DNA from 2 places in the Priestia sp. VA7 genome. Region 1 is predicted to be linked to the other one. Evidence: riboswitches for the same ligand, from Rfam matches in the RefSeq annotation. Region 1 holds a riboswitch; the other holds the start of a gene.
What was found. Region 1 has a riboswitch for lysine ahead of lysA (diaminopimelate decarboxylase). Riboswitches for the same ligand answer to the same signal wherever they lie in the genome.
Positions count from the first base shown of each region.

Region 2: another riboswitch for lysine. It lies ahead of AC0C45_RS00970 (aspartate kinase); the one in region 1 lies ahead of lysA (diaminopimelate decarboxylase).

Region 1 is NZ_JBVQPN010000004.1:644,045-651,603, forward strand. Features, by position in the region: gene AC0C45_RS21115 (hypothetical protein) at 1-62, opposite strand, end outside; gene AC0C45_RS21120 (hypothetical protein) at 213-347, opposite strand; gene AC0C45_RS21125 (dicarboxylate/amino acid:cation symporter) at 486-1,748, opposite strand; gene lysA (diaminopimelate decarboxylase) at 1,801-3,129, opposite strand; lysine riboswitch at 3,275-3,457, opposite strand; gene AC0C45_RS21135 (hypothetical protein) at 3,524-3,973, opposite strand; gene AC0C45_RS21140 (NAD(P)/FAD-dependent oxidoreductase) at 4,357-5,475, shown strand; gene AC0C45_RS21145 (YckD family protein) at 5,553-5,867, shown strand; gene AC0C45_RS21150 (PAS domain-containing sensor histidine kinase) at 6,030-7,559, shown strand, end outside.
Region 2 is NZ_JBVQPN010000001.1:175,817-183,375, reverse strand. Features, by position in the region: gene AC0C45_RS00980 (succinate dehydrogenase cytochrome b558 subunit) at 1-526, opposite strand, end outside; gene AC0C45_RS00975 (YslB family protein) at 1,016-1,543, shown strand; gene AC0C45_RS00970 (aspartate kinase) at 1,593-2,825, opposite strand; lysine riboswitch at 2,967-3,144, opposite strand; gene uvrC (excinuclease ABC subunit UvrC) at 3,210-4,976, opposite strand; gene trxA (thioredoxin) at 5,201-5,515, opposite strand; gene AC0C45_RS00955 (electron transfer flavoprotein subunit alpha/FixB family protein) at 5,924-6,904, opposite strand; gene AC0C45_RS00950 (electron transfer flavoprotein subunit beta/FixA family protein) at 6,938-7,559, opposite strand, start outside.

The DNA of each region.
Region 1 (7,559 bases):
CTTATTAAAATAACTGAAAGTCCAAAGGCTGCGGCTGTAATCTCTAGCCAAGAAAACATCATATCATTCCTCCTTTTACAAACCTATTAATAGAATATGTAAAAGTTCGAAAGGAGGTTGTGCGATAGCCCCATAACGAGCGGGGTTATGAAGTTCTCTCTAAAAATAAAATGACGTTAAAGAACGCAGGCGCTGCGCTCTTTAACGTCATTTTATTTTCGTTCTTCAGCTTGATGCTCTTGTTTGTTTTGCTCAGTAAGACGTTTTTGATGAGCTTTTGTTTCTGCGCTTACGTGATTCGCATCATTCGGTTGATTTTTCTTTGAACCTCCTGCAGCGTTACTCATTAGACGACACCTCCAGTCCGGTTATGAAACATACCTATAGAATGTGCGTATTTACAGACTTTATACACCGCTATCGATATTACTGCACACGAAAAAAGCAAAGGGAGAGTCACTAAGACTGTTCCCTTTGCTTTTTTACTAGGCGACTTTATCGGTGGTGATAATTTTGTTAATCCAGTCTTTTCCTTCTGTAAACCTTGTAACAAGCATCGCTGTTACTGTATTTCCCGTACTGTTTAAAAGCGTAGCAGGGGCGTCAATAATTGTGGAAATGACCGCAATAATGGGCAGAACTTCTGGCGAAAATCCGTAAATTGTAATGATTAACATTTCGCCAATCATACCGCCTCCAGGGATTGCTCCCATTACGGCTCCAACTAAAAAGGCTACGCCTAAAATGCTCAAAATACTCGTAGCAGACGTCATATCTTTGCCAAACAAACTGAATAAGAAAACAATCTTTAGAATACCACCGATAACAGAACCATCTTTATGCGTGTTTGCTCCTAGTGGAATCACTGTTTCAGCAATATCCAGCGGCACACCCATTTTCTTTGTTGCATCTAAATTGACTGGAATAGATGCAGCAGAAGAACACGTAGCAATAGCGGTGATAGAAGGAGCAGCTGCATTTTTCCAAAACAGCTTAATTCCTGCTTTACCGCCAGCAATCCATGCGTAGAGCGTAAAGAAACCGAAATAGTAAACGATTGCAATTAATAAATAAAGAATAAATGCTCTAGCGTACCCTTGTAAGATCTTTGGTCCAAGTTCTCCTACTACAGTAGCAAAATAGCATCCTAAACCAATTGGAGCATAGTACATCACAACTTTAACAACCTTCATCGATACTTCTTGACCCGAAGTCAGAAATTTTGCCATAGGTTGTCCTTTTTCACCGGCCATTGTGGTAGCAATACCGAAAATAACGGCAAAGACAATTAATTGTAAAATATGCTCTTTCGAAAATAACTGAACAAAATCAGGTACAGTAAATGTGCTAACAAGCTGATTTAAAAGCGTCATTTTTTCAGCTGTATTTTCACTGTCACCCATCAATTCTTTAATGGCAGAAGTATCTACATTATGTAGCGGATTGTAAAGTGATGCGCCTAAAAAGCCTAAAACGGCTGAAACAGCAGCAGTGGCGACAAACACAACGGCAATTCCTAGCATAATTTTACCAAGACGTTTCATTTCGTTCATGTTTGCAATCGCCGAAGCCACACTAAAAAAGACAAGGGGAACGATAATCATGAACATCAAATTGAGAAACAAATCACCAAAAGGCTTCACGACTGCCACATCGGGTCCAATAGCATATCCTGCTATCCCGCCAATTAAAATAGCGAGAAGCAGAATAAGCGATGATCTGTACGTTTTAAATACACTTAAAACCATAGTTAGATTTCCTCCAAACAACAATAGCTTCTTTACTACGCAAGAACAGCTATTATTTGCTCATTGCATACGTAGTAACGACTGGCTTTACATCTTTACGCACCAAATCTTCGTATGTTTCTCGCTCTACAGCAAGACGAGCTTCTCCATTTTTTACAAATACAACAGCAGGGCGCGGAATACGGTTGTAATTGCTAGCCATTGAATAGTTGTAGGCACCTGTAGAGGACACTGCTAATAAATCTCCTTGATTAACGCGCGGTAAATCAATATCCCAAATAAGCATATCTCCTGATTCACAGCATTTACCCGCAATTGATACTGTTTCATCTTTTTTATCCGTCACTCTATTAGCCAAGACAGCTTCATGTTTTGCATCGTAAAGAGCAGGACGGATATTATCGGTCATACCGCCGTCAACTCCTACGTATTTTCGTACACCTGGAATCTCCTTCGTTGATCCAATTGTATAAAGCGTTGTACCTGCTTCTCCTACGATGCTTCTTCCAGGCTCAATCCAGACTTCTGGAAGGGTATAATTCTGTTCAGTTAACGTGCGGCTTAGCTTTTCTGTCAGTGCATCTACATAATACTCAACTGGAAGAGGAGAGTCGCTTTCGGTATAACGAATACCAAAACCACCACCTACGTTTAAAACTTTTACTTCAAATTCCATTTTATCACGAATGCTGAATAAGAAATCAGTTAAAATATCAATGGCGCGAGAAAAACCATCTACTTCAAAAATTTGCGAACCAATATGACAATGAATGCCTAAAAGATCGTAGTAAGGCTTTTCTAACGCAGAACTTACCGCTTTCATGGCTTGGTCATTGGAAAGACCAAATCCAAACTTGGAATCTTCCTGTCCGGTCATAATATATTCATGTGTATGGGCTTCAATCCCTGGAGTAACACGCAGAAGAATAGATGCTTTCTGTTTGCGCTCAGCTGCTAAGGCATGCAAAACTTCAAGTTCGGTAAAGTTATCAACAACAAAACAGCCAATATTTGCATCAAGAGCCATTTCCATTTCTTCAATCGTTTTATTATTTCCGTGAAAATGAATGCGTTCAGCTGGATATCCAGCTTCAAGCGCTGTAAATAATTCGCCTCCTGAGACCACATCTAGTGACATATCAAGCTTCGTTAAAAGGCTAGCCATTTCCATACAAAGAAATGCTTTCCCTGCATAGGCGATTTGATATGAAAATCCGCTTCTTCGAAAGGCTGAATGGAAGGCCTTGCATTTCGTTTCAATTAATTCTTGATCGTAGATGTATAGAGGAGTGCCGTATTGTTTTTTCAGTTCGACCGTATCGCACTGCCCAATTTCTAAATGATTGTTGCTGTTAATTTTACTCGTTCCATGTAAGTACATAATTCGTATCCCTCCATTTAAATCATTCAACTATAACTTTGAACTTTGATGGTCAGTAGAAAAACACAAAAAAGACCCGTGAAGTGATGTTCACGCGTCTTGGTTTCATAATAATAAAGTATTATTACATTCTAGGCATCAACATCTCTTCAATAGCTCTCCACAAACCAAATGGTTTGTGACAGCTCAGCATTTATTCAATACTGAACCAGTATATGAACACAATGGATGTTTATATACTTCGGCACGAAATCCCTTTTACTTATCTTCACAGACTCCATTAGTCTCCAATAAGTGACTCTTGATTTCATGCACCTCTATTCTCAGAGAGGAAAATTATATTTAAATGTAATTCCTATTATATTTCCTTTTCCTCCGTCTAGTCAATGAAAAGTTAAGGCATAGGAATATCAAAAAAAATAAATAAGAAAGCTATGAAGCTTCCAGATAGAATCCAAGCAGCCAGTGCTGTCTTCTGATGAATGATTAAAAGTGAGAACGTGACAATATTGAAGAGAAAAGAACACAGCAGCGACCATCCATAATGATGAGTGATACTGTGATTAACATAAGCAATGAACTCAATCACAGTAAATAAAAGCCCCCACAAAAGAATCCACCACAGGCTACCGCTTACATGCAGCGGCAGCCTTCCTAAAAAAACCGGTATAACAAACGGATAAATAATTAAGGTTATTCCAAGGGAAACCATTAGGTGATCGGGTAGAAAAAGGTGATCAATACCAACAGGGTGAAATACCCATACGCGGTGATGAAACAGCAGCACTTCATAAAGCAAATTCCCCGTGACGATAGTATTCTTGATACCTTCGCCACTTGCCAAATAGTAAACCAAGGATGATGAAAACTAATACAAATGAAGATTGCATGCGCTCTTCTTAAAATAATGGTTATTTCTTTTTATTTACATATTATAGAAATTTTATTCTCTCCGCTTTTATTCAGAAACTATAATAGAAAAGCCGTAAGAAACAGCGTTAAAGACGTACTACCACTATTTATGGCCTTCTTCACCCTGCTATAATCTCCGTAAAGGAACTTTTAACACTTTTGTTTACGAGATGAAAGGAGCTATATGTTAAAGGCAGAAGGACGTAAAAATAAGCTCAAAATAGCTTCACCTAGTATGTGACTTCTTTTTTTGCTATGCTAAAGTTGCGTACATATAGCATGAGAATACTAGAAGAAAGAAAAGGGTGTTTTGGTATGAAAACATACATCGTAGTTGGAGCTGGGATACTTGGAGCTTCTACAGCATATCATTTAGCAAAAGCAGAAGCAGATGTGACATTGATAGATCGCAAAGATGCTGGTCAAGCTACTGATGCAGCAGCAGGAATTGTTTGTCCATGGCTTTCGCAGCGTCGAAATAAAGCATGGTACCGCTTAGCAAAAGGCGGCGCTAAGTACTATCAAACATTAATTCAGCAATTAGAAGAAGATGGAGAAACGGATACGGGATATAAGCGAGTTGGAGCAATTAGCTTACATACTGATGAGCAAAAGCTTAAAAAAATGGAAGAAAGAGCATACATGCGTCGGGAAGAAGCTCCTGAAATAGGCGAGATTACACGTTTATCCGCTAAAGAAACACAGGCTTTGTTTCCGGTTCTTTCGGAAGAATACAGTTCAGTTCATATTAGCGGAGCCGCTCGCGTTAACGGAAGAGCTCTTCGAAACGCACTTGTGAATGCAGCGAAGAAAAACGGTGCAAAAATAATAGAAGGAAACGCAGAACTACTTTATGAAAATAATCAAGTAACGGGCGTTTCCGTAAATGGACAAACCCTTCTAGCAAGTACAACAATCGTAACGGCAGGAGCGTGGGCAAATCAATTACTAGAGCCTCTTGGAGTAAAATTTTTAGCAAGCTTTCAAAAAGCGCAAATTGTCCACTTGCATCTTCCAGATTTAGATACCAAAGACTGGCCCGTTGTGATGCCTCCAAGCGACCAATATATTCTTTCATTTGAACAAGGTCAAATTGTCATTGGAGCAACACATGAAAACGACACGGGTTATGACTTGAGAGTAACGGCTGGGGGGCTTCATGAAATTTTTTCAAAGGCCTTATCCATTGCTCCCGGCTTAACAGAAAGCACAGTCTTAGAAACAAGGGTAGGATTTCGACCATTTACTCCAGGCTTCTTGCCAGTCATTGGAGCTCTTCCGGCTTATGAAGGAATACTAGTAGCAAATGGTCTTGGGGCTTCAGGCTTAACGTCGGGCCCTTATCTTGGTTCAGAGCTTGCTAAATTAGCACTTGAAATGGAAATGGAAATTGATCTTAGCGACTATGATGTAAGAGGAGCTATCGAGTCTTAAGCAAACAGAATGAATGAATGAAAACAAATAGAAGTTCGCAAACTATAACTACTATATGATGAAAGGAAGTAGATTGTTTGCGAAAGATTATGATAAGTGCAGCAGCAGCTTTTTTATTTATGAGCGCGACACCTGTATTAGCGGAAAACAATCCTCAGCCAAAAACAAAAGACGTACAGCTAACGTCTCAGCAAAAGCAGGAACTGTCCGTGCTGTACAAAGAAATGCTAGCAAAAAAGAAAGAAATACTTTCAAAATATGTGGAGTACGGCGTGCTAAGCAAAACCGAGAGTCAAAACATTTCTTCACATATGGAAAATCGCTATCAGCATATGGAGCAAAATGGTTTTGTGCCAAAGCGTCACTGTCATAAAATACATCATTCAAAGTAATTCCTATTCACATAAAAAAAGCGCCTTTATAGGCGCTTTTTTTATGTGAATGAATGGAAAATATTCGCTTCTTTATCTAGTAAATTTTAAACACCTCATGTAAAATTAAGAGAATGAGAACGAGTAGGAAAGATGCTAGTGAGGGGTAGGTAAATATGAACGATGAACGAAAATAAAAAAATAGTCCGATTACATGCAGAAAATCATTCAGCTGAGGATCTAGGAATCATATTTGCTTACAAACAAAAAGGCGACCATCTTGTTTACAGTATGTATCAAGGAGAAAGCGTTTCTGAGCAAAAAATACCCCTAGAAGAATGGGTCTCGTATGAGCATTTTTTCGAAGCACTAAACAAAAAGAAAAAGCTTATGTACGAGCTTCAAATAAATGATAAACGCTATGTAGTAAACTTAACCCCTTTATCTTACACAGAAAAGCCTGAAATTATGGGACATTGCGTGAATATAATTAGTTATCAGGAGAAAAAAGAACAGATTCAGCCTTTTATTTATCATAACGCAGATGCTGTTGCTGTCGTTGACTTAGAGGGTAAAACGCTTCAAGTGAACCCTGCGTTTGAGAATACATTTGGCTGGACGTTTGAAGAAATTCATCAAAAGCCTCTTCCGATTATACCTTCGTTTTTAAAGGAGCCAGTGTGCGAACTTCATAAGACTATTCAATCAGGTGAATCGAAAACGGAATTCGAGACGGTCAGACAGCATAAAGACGGTCATTTAATTAATGTAAGCGTCACACTATTCCGCGTTGAAAACATGAATGATTGGCCGCTATGCATTGCTTTTGTCTATCGAGATATAACATCACGCAAGCAGGCTGAAACGGCTTTAAAAGAAAGCGAAGAACGCTACCGAAGTTTGATTGAGTTATCCCCAGAAGCGATTATCGTGCATAGTGAAGGGAAAATTGATTACATTAACCCTGCAGGAGCCAAAGCGCTAGGATACAAGAATCCTCAGGACGTATTAGGAGCTTGTGTTTATCAGTTTGTTCACCCTGATTACTATGATGTTGTAAAACAGCGAATTTATCGAATGAAAACAGAAAATAAATCTGTAGATTTGCAGGAAGAAAAGTTTATTCATAAAGACGGTCATACGATTGATGCCGAAACCATTGCCTTTCCTATTCCCTATATGGAAAAGCAGGCCATTCAAGTTTTGTTTCGTGATATCACAGAGCGTAAAAAAACTGAAAAATTGCTGCGTGAATCCGCTCAGCTTTCCTTAGTCGGACAGTTAGCGGCTGGTATTGCTCACGAAATTCGAAACCCTCTGACGGCGGTAAAAGGATTTATGCAGTTATTAAAAGAAACGAGCGGTCAGCCTTACTATGTAGAAATGATAAATCATGAGTTAGATAGAATTGAATTGATTACCGATGAGTTCTTGAGTCTTGCAAAGCCGCAGGCGAAAACCTACAAAGACAAACATGTCCAAGATATTTTAGAGAATACGTTAAAGCTAGCTGAGGTGCAGGGGATTACAGAGAAAATTCACGTAAAAAAAGAAATTGATTTTCATCTCCCTCTCGTATTATGCGAAGAAAATCAGTTGAAACAGGTGTTTAGCAATATATTTAAAAATGCAGTCGAATCTATGCCAAGTGGAGGAACCGTAAGGATTCAACTAAAAAGGTTTAATCAGGAGAACCTTGTTGTCCGGTTTAGC
Region 2 (7,559 bases), on a different contig from region 1:
GAGAACGTGGTGTTACAGTTAACCCCCAGCTAACTCCAAATGACCATAGACCGTTTGCAAAGTGGAAGATCGTAGATACAACACCAACTATGTAGAATGCAAGCATTGCCGGGTTGCTTAAAATTCGTTCCATCATTTGAAAATCTACTTCTTTTCCAAGCGCAGCTTGTATTCTGGTTTCCCATACGTGCCATGTGATGAAGATAAGTGTGATTACACCTGAAACACGCTGAAGGATAAACATCCAGTTACGGAAAAAACCGTAGTTGTTAACGTTTGTTTTAGCAGTGAATGCGATGTAAAGACCGTATATTGCGTGAAAAACGATTGGTAAGAAAATAATGAAAATTTCTAGAGCATAGCGGAAAGGTAAGCTCTCCATGAAGTGAGCTGCTTGATTAAATGATTCTTCTCCCTTTGTCGCGAAATGATTCACAACTAAATGCTGTGTTAAGAAAATCCCGATTGGTATTACCCCAAGTAATGAATGGATTCTCCGATATTGAAACTCTCTGTTTGCCGCCATCTGCGTAGACCCCCCTTAGTTAAATGAACATAGTTTGTGAAGAACTTTCTTACTCCCACTAGACAAATAGATTAATCGTGAATACAGGAAATGAAAACCTTTGCATTTCCTAATAAAGTATGTGACAGGTTAATTTTACTCCCATCGATTAAGAGCGTCAAGGCAAGATGTTTAAATCTTCTATAAAATATAAATTTATAAAATTTTATATTTGTTAACGCTTACTGTATTGATGTTACAGGTTTTTTCTTTCTATTATAATATTGCTTGCCACAAATAAGTAAGCGTTTACTTTACACTTTTATTGTAAACAAGTTCACAAAACATTTACACAGGTAAAAGTACCCTTTTAAAAGGTATATTATGGATTTTTTATCTTTACATCTAACTCTTTTTACCATAATAAAGATCCTCTTACATTTTATTAAAAAAATGCGTGAGAGGTTTTTTAGATTTGTATATAATAGTAGTAAAGAAAGAGGGGAAACCATGAGCAATTTACAAACAGAATCACAGCAAGAACTTGAAGAGACGATGGAAACATCAGAACCTAATGTCACAGCTGAAACAGAGGGAACTCTTGATCACGTTTCATATTTCGGATACAGCCTTTTGCGTGATGTGTTAATTCCAGAGCTTCTTGGAGACGAGACGAATGCCATTTCATACTGGGCAGGAAAACACCTTGCGCGGAAATACCCGTTAAATACAATGGATGAAATCGTCGCTTTTTTTAAAGCAGCTTCCTGGGGAACACTGACACTTGCAAAAAAAGATAAATATTCACTAGAACTTGAGTTATCAGGTGATGTGGTCAGCAAAAGATTTCAGCAGGAAACTTGTTCGTTTCATCTTGAGTCAGGATTTGTGGCTGAACAGATTCAGCGTCAAAACAACTGCCTAACAGAAGCCTACTTAACACATAAAGAAAAGAACGGAAAAGTGCTGATTTCCGTGCAGTGGGACCGAAAAGATATCTTACCTACCGAAACACGCGCGGAGCGTTATAAAAAGTAGGAAATACGTATATAAAAGACGTGGAGATACCACGTCTTTTTTCTCTTCTTTATACTTGCACTGCTTGCTGCTCTTCTAATTCAAATGCTATGTGAAGCGTCTCAACAGCTTTTACCATATCAGCATGCGGTACAACTGTAGATACTTTAATTTCAGACGTGCTGACCATCTTCACTTCAATTTTCTCTCCTGCCAGCACTTCAAACATTTCCGCTGCAACGCCTGGATTAGAAATCATGCCAGAGCCAACAATTGATACTTTAGCCAGACCGCTTTCATGTTCAATACGCGTATATCCTAAAGTAGATTTATACTCTTTTAAGACGGCAAGAGCGGCGTCTACGTCTACGGTTTTAATAGAAAATGAGATAGAGAGACGATTATTAGCGGTTACGTTTTGAATAATAATGTCCACATTTAACTGTTCTTTTGCTAATGCTGTAAAAATAGTAGAAAGAGTTTGCAACTCGTTGTTTAACCCTTCAATTGTTACTCGTGAAATATTATCTTCAAACGCAATTCCTCTTACGACCAAGTTTTGTTCCATTGAAACTTCCTCCTCAACAATCGTTCCATTCTCGTTTTCTAAGCTTGAACGCACTTCTAGCGGTACCTGATAATTTTTTGCAAACTCAACAGCGCGCGGATGCAGCACCCCTGCTCCCAAATTAGCTAATTCTAACATTTCGTCATATGAAATAGAGTGAAGCTTACGAGCATCTTCTACATAGCGCGGATCTGTCGTAAACACTCCTGTTACGTCTGTATAAATATCACATTTTGCAGCTTTTAATGCTGCGGCAAGAGCTACTGCCGTCGTGTCAGAGCCGCCTCGACCTAATGTTGTAATGCTTCCATCTTCTGAACAGCCTTGGAATCCAGCTACTACTACGATTCGGCCTCTATCTAATTGGCTTTGAATACGAGTCGTGTCAATGTGCTGGATTCGTGCATTGCTGTGAACTGCTTCCGTCTGGATACCAGCTTGCCAACCTGTTAGCGAAGTTGCTTCATACCCTTTATATTGAAGGGCCATTGTTAACAGGGAAATCGTTACTTGTTCTCCAGTTGTAAGAAGCATATCCATTTCGCGTTTGCTTGGACTGTCCGTAATATCACTTGCTAATTTCACCAGTGCATCTGTAGTTTTGCCCATTGCCGATACAACAACTACTACTTGGTTACCGCGCTCTGCTTCTTGAATAACACGGTTTGCTACATTTTGGATACGTTCAACAGAACCAACAGATGTTCCACCAAATTTTTGAACGATTAATGCCATAATTTTGTTCATTCCTTTTCAATAAATTTGCATATGCAGGATGATGAGAAGCTAAATTTTTTTACTCAGACAATAAAAAAAGCAATGAGATGAGCTCTCATTGCTTAACGAACGAAAATTATAAAATATAACCGTCCACTGCCGTGAGATAGCTCTCCAAGAATCTACATCTTGACAATCCTACGTTTATTCAACGCAGAACCAGCAATCATTACTATGAGGTAATGTTCACTTCGGCAAATTTCCCTTTCCGCATCATTCATAAGAGCTCATACCCTTCCTGATACGTACTGATTAAATTTGCACCTCTATCTTCACTTCATTTGATGAAGTGTCGTATGAAATTAGTTAATAGCTTATCAAATATTTTCTATTATTTCAAGACTATTTTTGCAATGTTTCATAAATTTTTTCAGCGATGTTTTGAGGAACACCTGAATTTCGAATATCATCAACCGTTGCTTCTTTCAATTTTTTCACGGAACCAAAATACTTTAACAAAGCTTTTTTACGCTTTTCGCCCACTCCCGGAATATCGTCCAGAACAGACTGAAAAGCAGACTTAGAGCGCACTTGACGGTGGAAGGTAATCGCAAAGCGGTGAACTTCATCTTGAATTCGCTGAAGCAAATAAAATTCTTGACTATTGCGTTCAAGCGGTATGATTTGAGGAGGCTCACCAATCATCAGGTTGGAGGTTCTGTGCTTATCATCTTTGACAAGACCTGCTGTAGGCACTAAAAGTCCCAATTCATTTTCGAGAACGTCCTGTACTGCAGCTAAATGCCCTTTGCCTCCATCTACAACAATTAAATCTGGAAGCGGAAGACCCTCTTTTAACGCTCTGGAATACCGTCTGCGAACGACTTCTCTCATGGAACTGTAATCATCTGGTCCCTTTACCGTCTTAATTTTATATTTGCGATATTCTTTCTTTTCCGGTTTCCCATCAACAAAAACAATCATCGCAGAAACGGGATCTGTCCCTTGAATATTTGAATTATCAAATGCTTCGATCCGATAAGGAACGGCAATTCCAAGCTCTTCTCCTAACCGTTCAACTGCGCCAACCGTGCGCTCTTCATCTCGTTCAATTAAATAGAATTTTTCACTGAGCGCAATTTTTGCATTTTTACACGCAAGTTCTACTAATTCTTTCTTTTTGCCTCGCTTTGGATGCTGAACCTCTACTTCCACTAATTTCTCAGCCAACTCTGCATCAATCGTTGCTGGAACCATCACTTCTTTTGGCTTAATATTTTTGGCATAAAACTGACCGATAAAAGTTAAGAAATCTTCTTCTGGCTCTTTATAAAAAGGAAACATAGAAACTTCTCGCTCAATTAACTTCCCTTGGCGAATAAAGAAAACTTGAACACACATCCAGCCTTTATCATAAGAATAGCCAAACACATCTCGATTAACAAAATCATTAAACGTTACTTTTTGCTTTTCCATTGTCGCTTCGATATGAGCAATTTGATCTCGATATTCTTTAGCCCGTTCAAAGTCAAGTTCTTCTGAAGCTTTTAACATTTTTTCAGTTAACTCTGTTTTGACATGCTCATATCCACCATTTAAAAACCGCGTGATATTTTCAATAATTTGTTTGTTTTGCTCTTCTTTTACTTCTTTTATGCAAGGAGCTAGGCATTGCCCGATATGGTAATACAAACAAGGCCTGTCTGGCATGGTAGAGCACTTTCTTAATGGATAAATGCGATCAAGAAGCCGCTTTGTTTCATTTGCAGCTTGAACGTTAGGATAAGGACCGAAGTATTTCCCTTTATCTTTTTTTATTTTTCTTGTAATAACAAGTCGGGGCTGTTTTTCAGCTGTAATCTTAATAAAGGGATAACCCTTATCATCTTTAAGCATGATATTGTATTTTGGATCATGCTTTTTAATTAAATTCATTTCTAAAATAAGCGCTTCTAAATTAGAAGATGTGACGATATATTCAAAATCGACAATGTCGTTTACAAGTCGAAGCGTCTTTCCGTCATGAGATCCGGTAAAGTAGGAGCGCACTCGATTTTTTAATACTTTTGCTTTTCCTACGTAAATGACCGTTCCATATTTATCTTTCATTAAGTAACAGCCGGGCTGATCCGGTAAAATAGCCAGCTTTTCTTTTAAATAATCGTTCATATTTTTCTCCTTCCTCTTCTCTTACTCTGTCCATCTATACATTCGCTTATGAAGCGTAACCTACATTCTTTCCTGCCTTACAATACATGCACATAAGCCGGATTTATGGCGGTGTTCCTTACATCTAGTATAAAACAAACGAACGCATATTCGCTAAATAAAAGTATTCCCAAAAGAGAAAAAGTGGAGAAAAAGAAAAAACCTAGCCTGAGCTAGGTTTTGACTTACGCGTGTTTATTAATTAATTCTGTTAATGCTTCTTTTGGTTGGAAACCAACTACTTGGTCAACTTTCTCTCCATCTTTAAATAATACTAAAGTTGGGATACTCATAACACCAAATTTTCCAGCCGTTTCTTGGTTTTCATCAACGTCTACTTTCACGATTTTAACTTTATCGTTAAGTTCGCCATCGATTTCTTCAAGAACTGGAGCAATCATTTTACAAGGTCCGCACCATGGTGCCCAAAAGTCAACAAGCACTAGGCCTGATTTAATTTCATCTGTAAAGTTTTTATCTGTAGCATGTGCAATAGCCATTTTAATTCCTCCTAAATATATGCAATATCCAAATTCTACTCACAGTATATCACCTTCAAATAAGGTTTGCTAACTTTTTGCTTACATTTATACTGTTTATTCTCCGATCTAGTTTGTACAATTTGCCTAAAAATATGCGTAGAAAATTTCGCTTTCCACGTAATAAAAGAGATTGAGACCTAACTAAATCAACCGAATCTAAAAGCGAACAGATTGGATAAATAAGCTCGTACAAATCACTTGTTCCACCGCTGTTGATTTCCGTGCAAGACTTCGCTTTCCGCGGGAGTCTTCGCCTTGCCCTCCAATCACCAGCTAAAAGCAACTACGTCCATGAAAAAATCCGAACGATTAATCGTTCGGATCTTCCTTCAACAAAAATACGTTTGTCCTAGCCTCTTTTACTATTTACGCAGACTGCACTTTCAGCTTTTTAAATTCTTCCGTTAACAGAGGCACCACTTCAAATAAATCTCCAACGATTCCGTAATCAGCTACTTTAAAAATATTTGCCTCGGGATCTTTGTTAATGGCAACAATAATTTTTGAATTTGACATGCCGGCCAAATGCTGAATGGCTCCCGAGATTCCGCAGGCAATGTATAAATCTGGTGTGACTACTTTGCCCGTCTGACCGATCTGAAGAGAATAGTCGCAGTAATCTGCATCGCACGCTCCGCGAGACGCCCCAACAGCTCCATTTAACACGTCCGCTAGTTCTTGGAGAGGTCCAAAACCTTCCGTGCTTTTTACACCTCGACCACCTGCAATCACGACTTTTGCTTCGGATAAATCAACCCCTTGCGTTGCTTTCCGTACAACTTCTTTTACAACTGTACGCAGGTTTTTGATTTCAACATTTAAATCCTCTACATGGCCTGTACGTCCCTCATCTTTTGCAAGCGGTGAAATATTATTTGGACGAATCGTGACAAACGTAAAAGCATCGGTCATGATTTTCTTTTCAAATGCTTTACCAGAATAAATTGGGCGGGTGAAGACTACTTGATCCCCTCCAACTTCTACATCTGTCACATCTGAGATAAGTCCTTTGTCTAAGCGAGCTGCCAGTTTTGGCGCTAGATCTTTGCCAAGAGCCGTATGGCCAAATACGATAGCTTCAGGCTGTTCACTTTCAATGATGGCTAATAACGCCTGAGCATAACCATCCGATGTGTAAGCAGCTAAATCTTCATGCTCCGTCACAACAACTTTATTCGCTCCGTACGCAATAAGCTCTTCACTTAAAGCTTTTACGTCCTTTCCTACTAAAGCTGCAACAATTTCCCCACCGTCAGCTACAGTAGACGCTGCGGAAATCGCTTCAAACGATACGTTTCGTAATCCCCCATCACGTGCTTCTCCTAGAACTAACACTTTGCGTCCCATTGCAATACCCCCATTGTTTTGACTTTTGACTTATTAAATGACTTTTGCTTCTTTATGCAGTAAATTGACCAGTTCTGTCACTTGATCTTTTATATCTCCTTGTAGTACGCGTCCTGCGTCTTTTTTCGGAGGCAAATAAATTTCAATTGTCTTTGTTTTTGCTTCTACATCATCTTCATCTAAATCTAAATCATCCAATTCCACTTCAACCAACGGTTTCTTCTTGGCTTTCATAATCCCTGGAAGAGATGGATAGCGAGGTTCGTTAAGTCCCTGCTGAGCTGTTACTAAAAGAGGAAGCGACGTTTCGATAACCTCGGCGTCACCTTCCACATCGCGTACAACAGTCACTTTTTCACCTTCGATATCCAATTTTGTAATCGTCGTAATATAAGGGATTTCTAACTGTTCTGCTACGCGCGGCCCCACTTGGCCCGAACCTCCGTCAATCGCTACGTTTCCTGCCAAAATTAAGTCAGGAGATTGTTCTTTTAAGTACTGTGCCAGCAGCCTAGAAGTCGTGTACTGATCGCCATCTTCTATGTCATCTTCCGTATTGATTAAAACCGCTTTATCTGCTCCCATAGCCAAAGCTGTTCGGAGTTCTTTTTCTGATTCTTCCCCTCCTACACTCACGACCGTAATCTCCCCACCA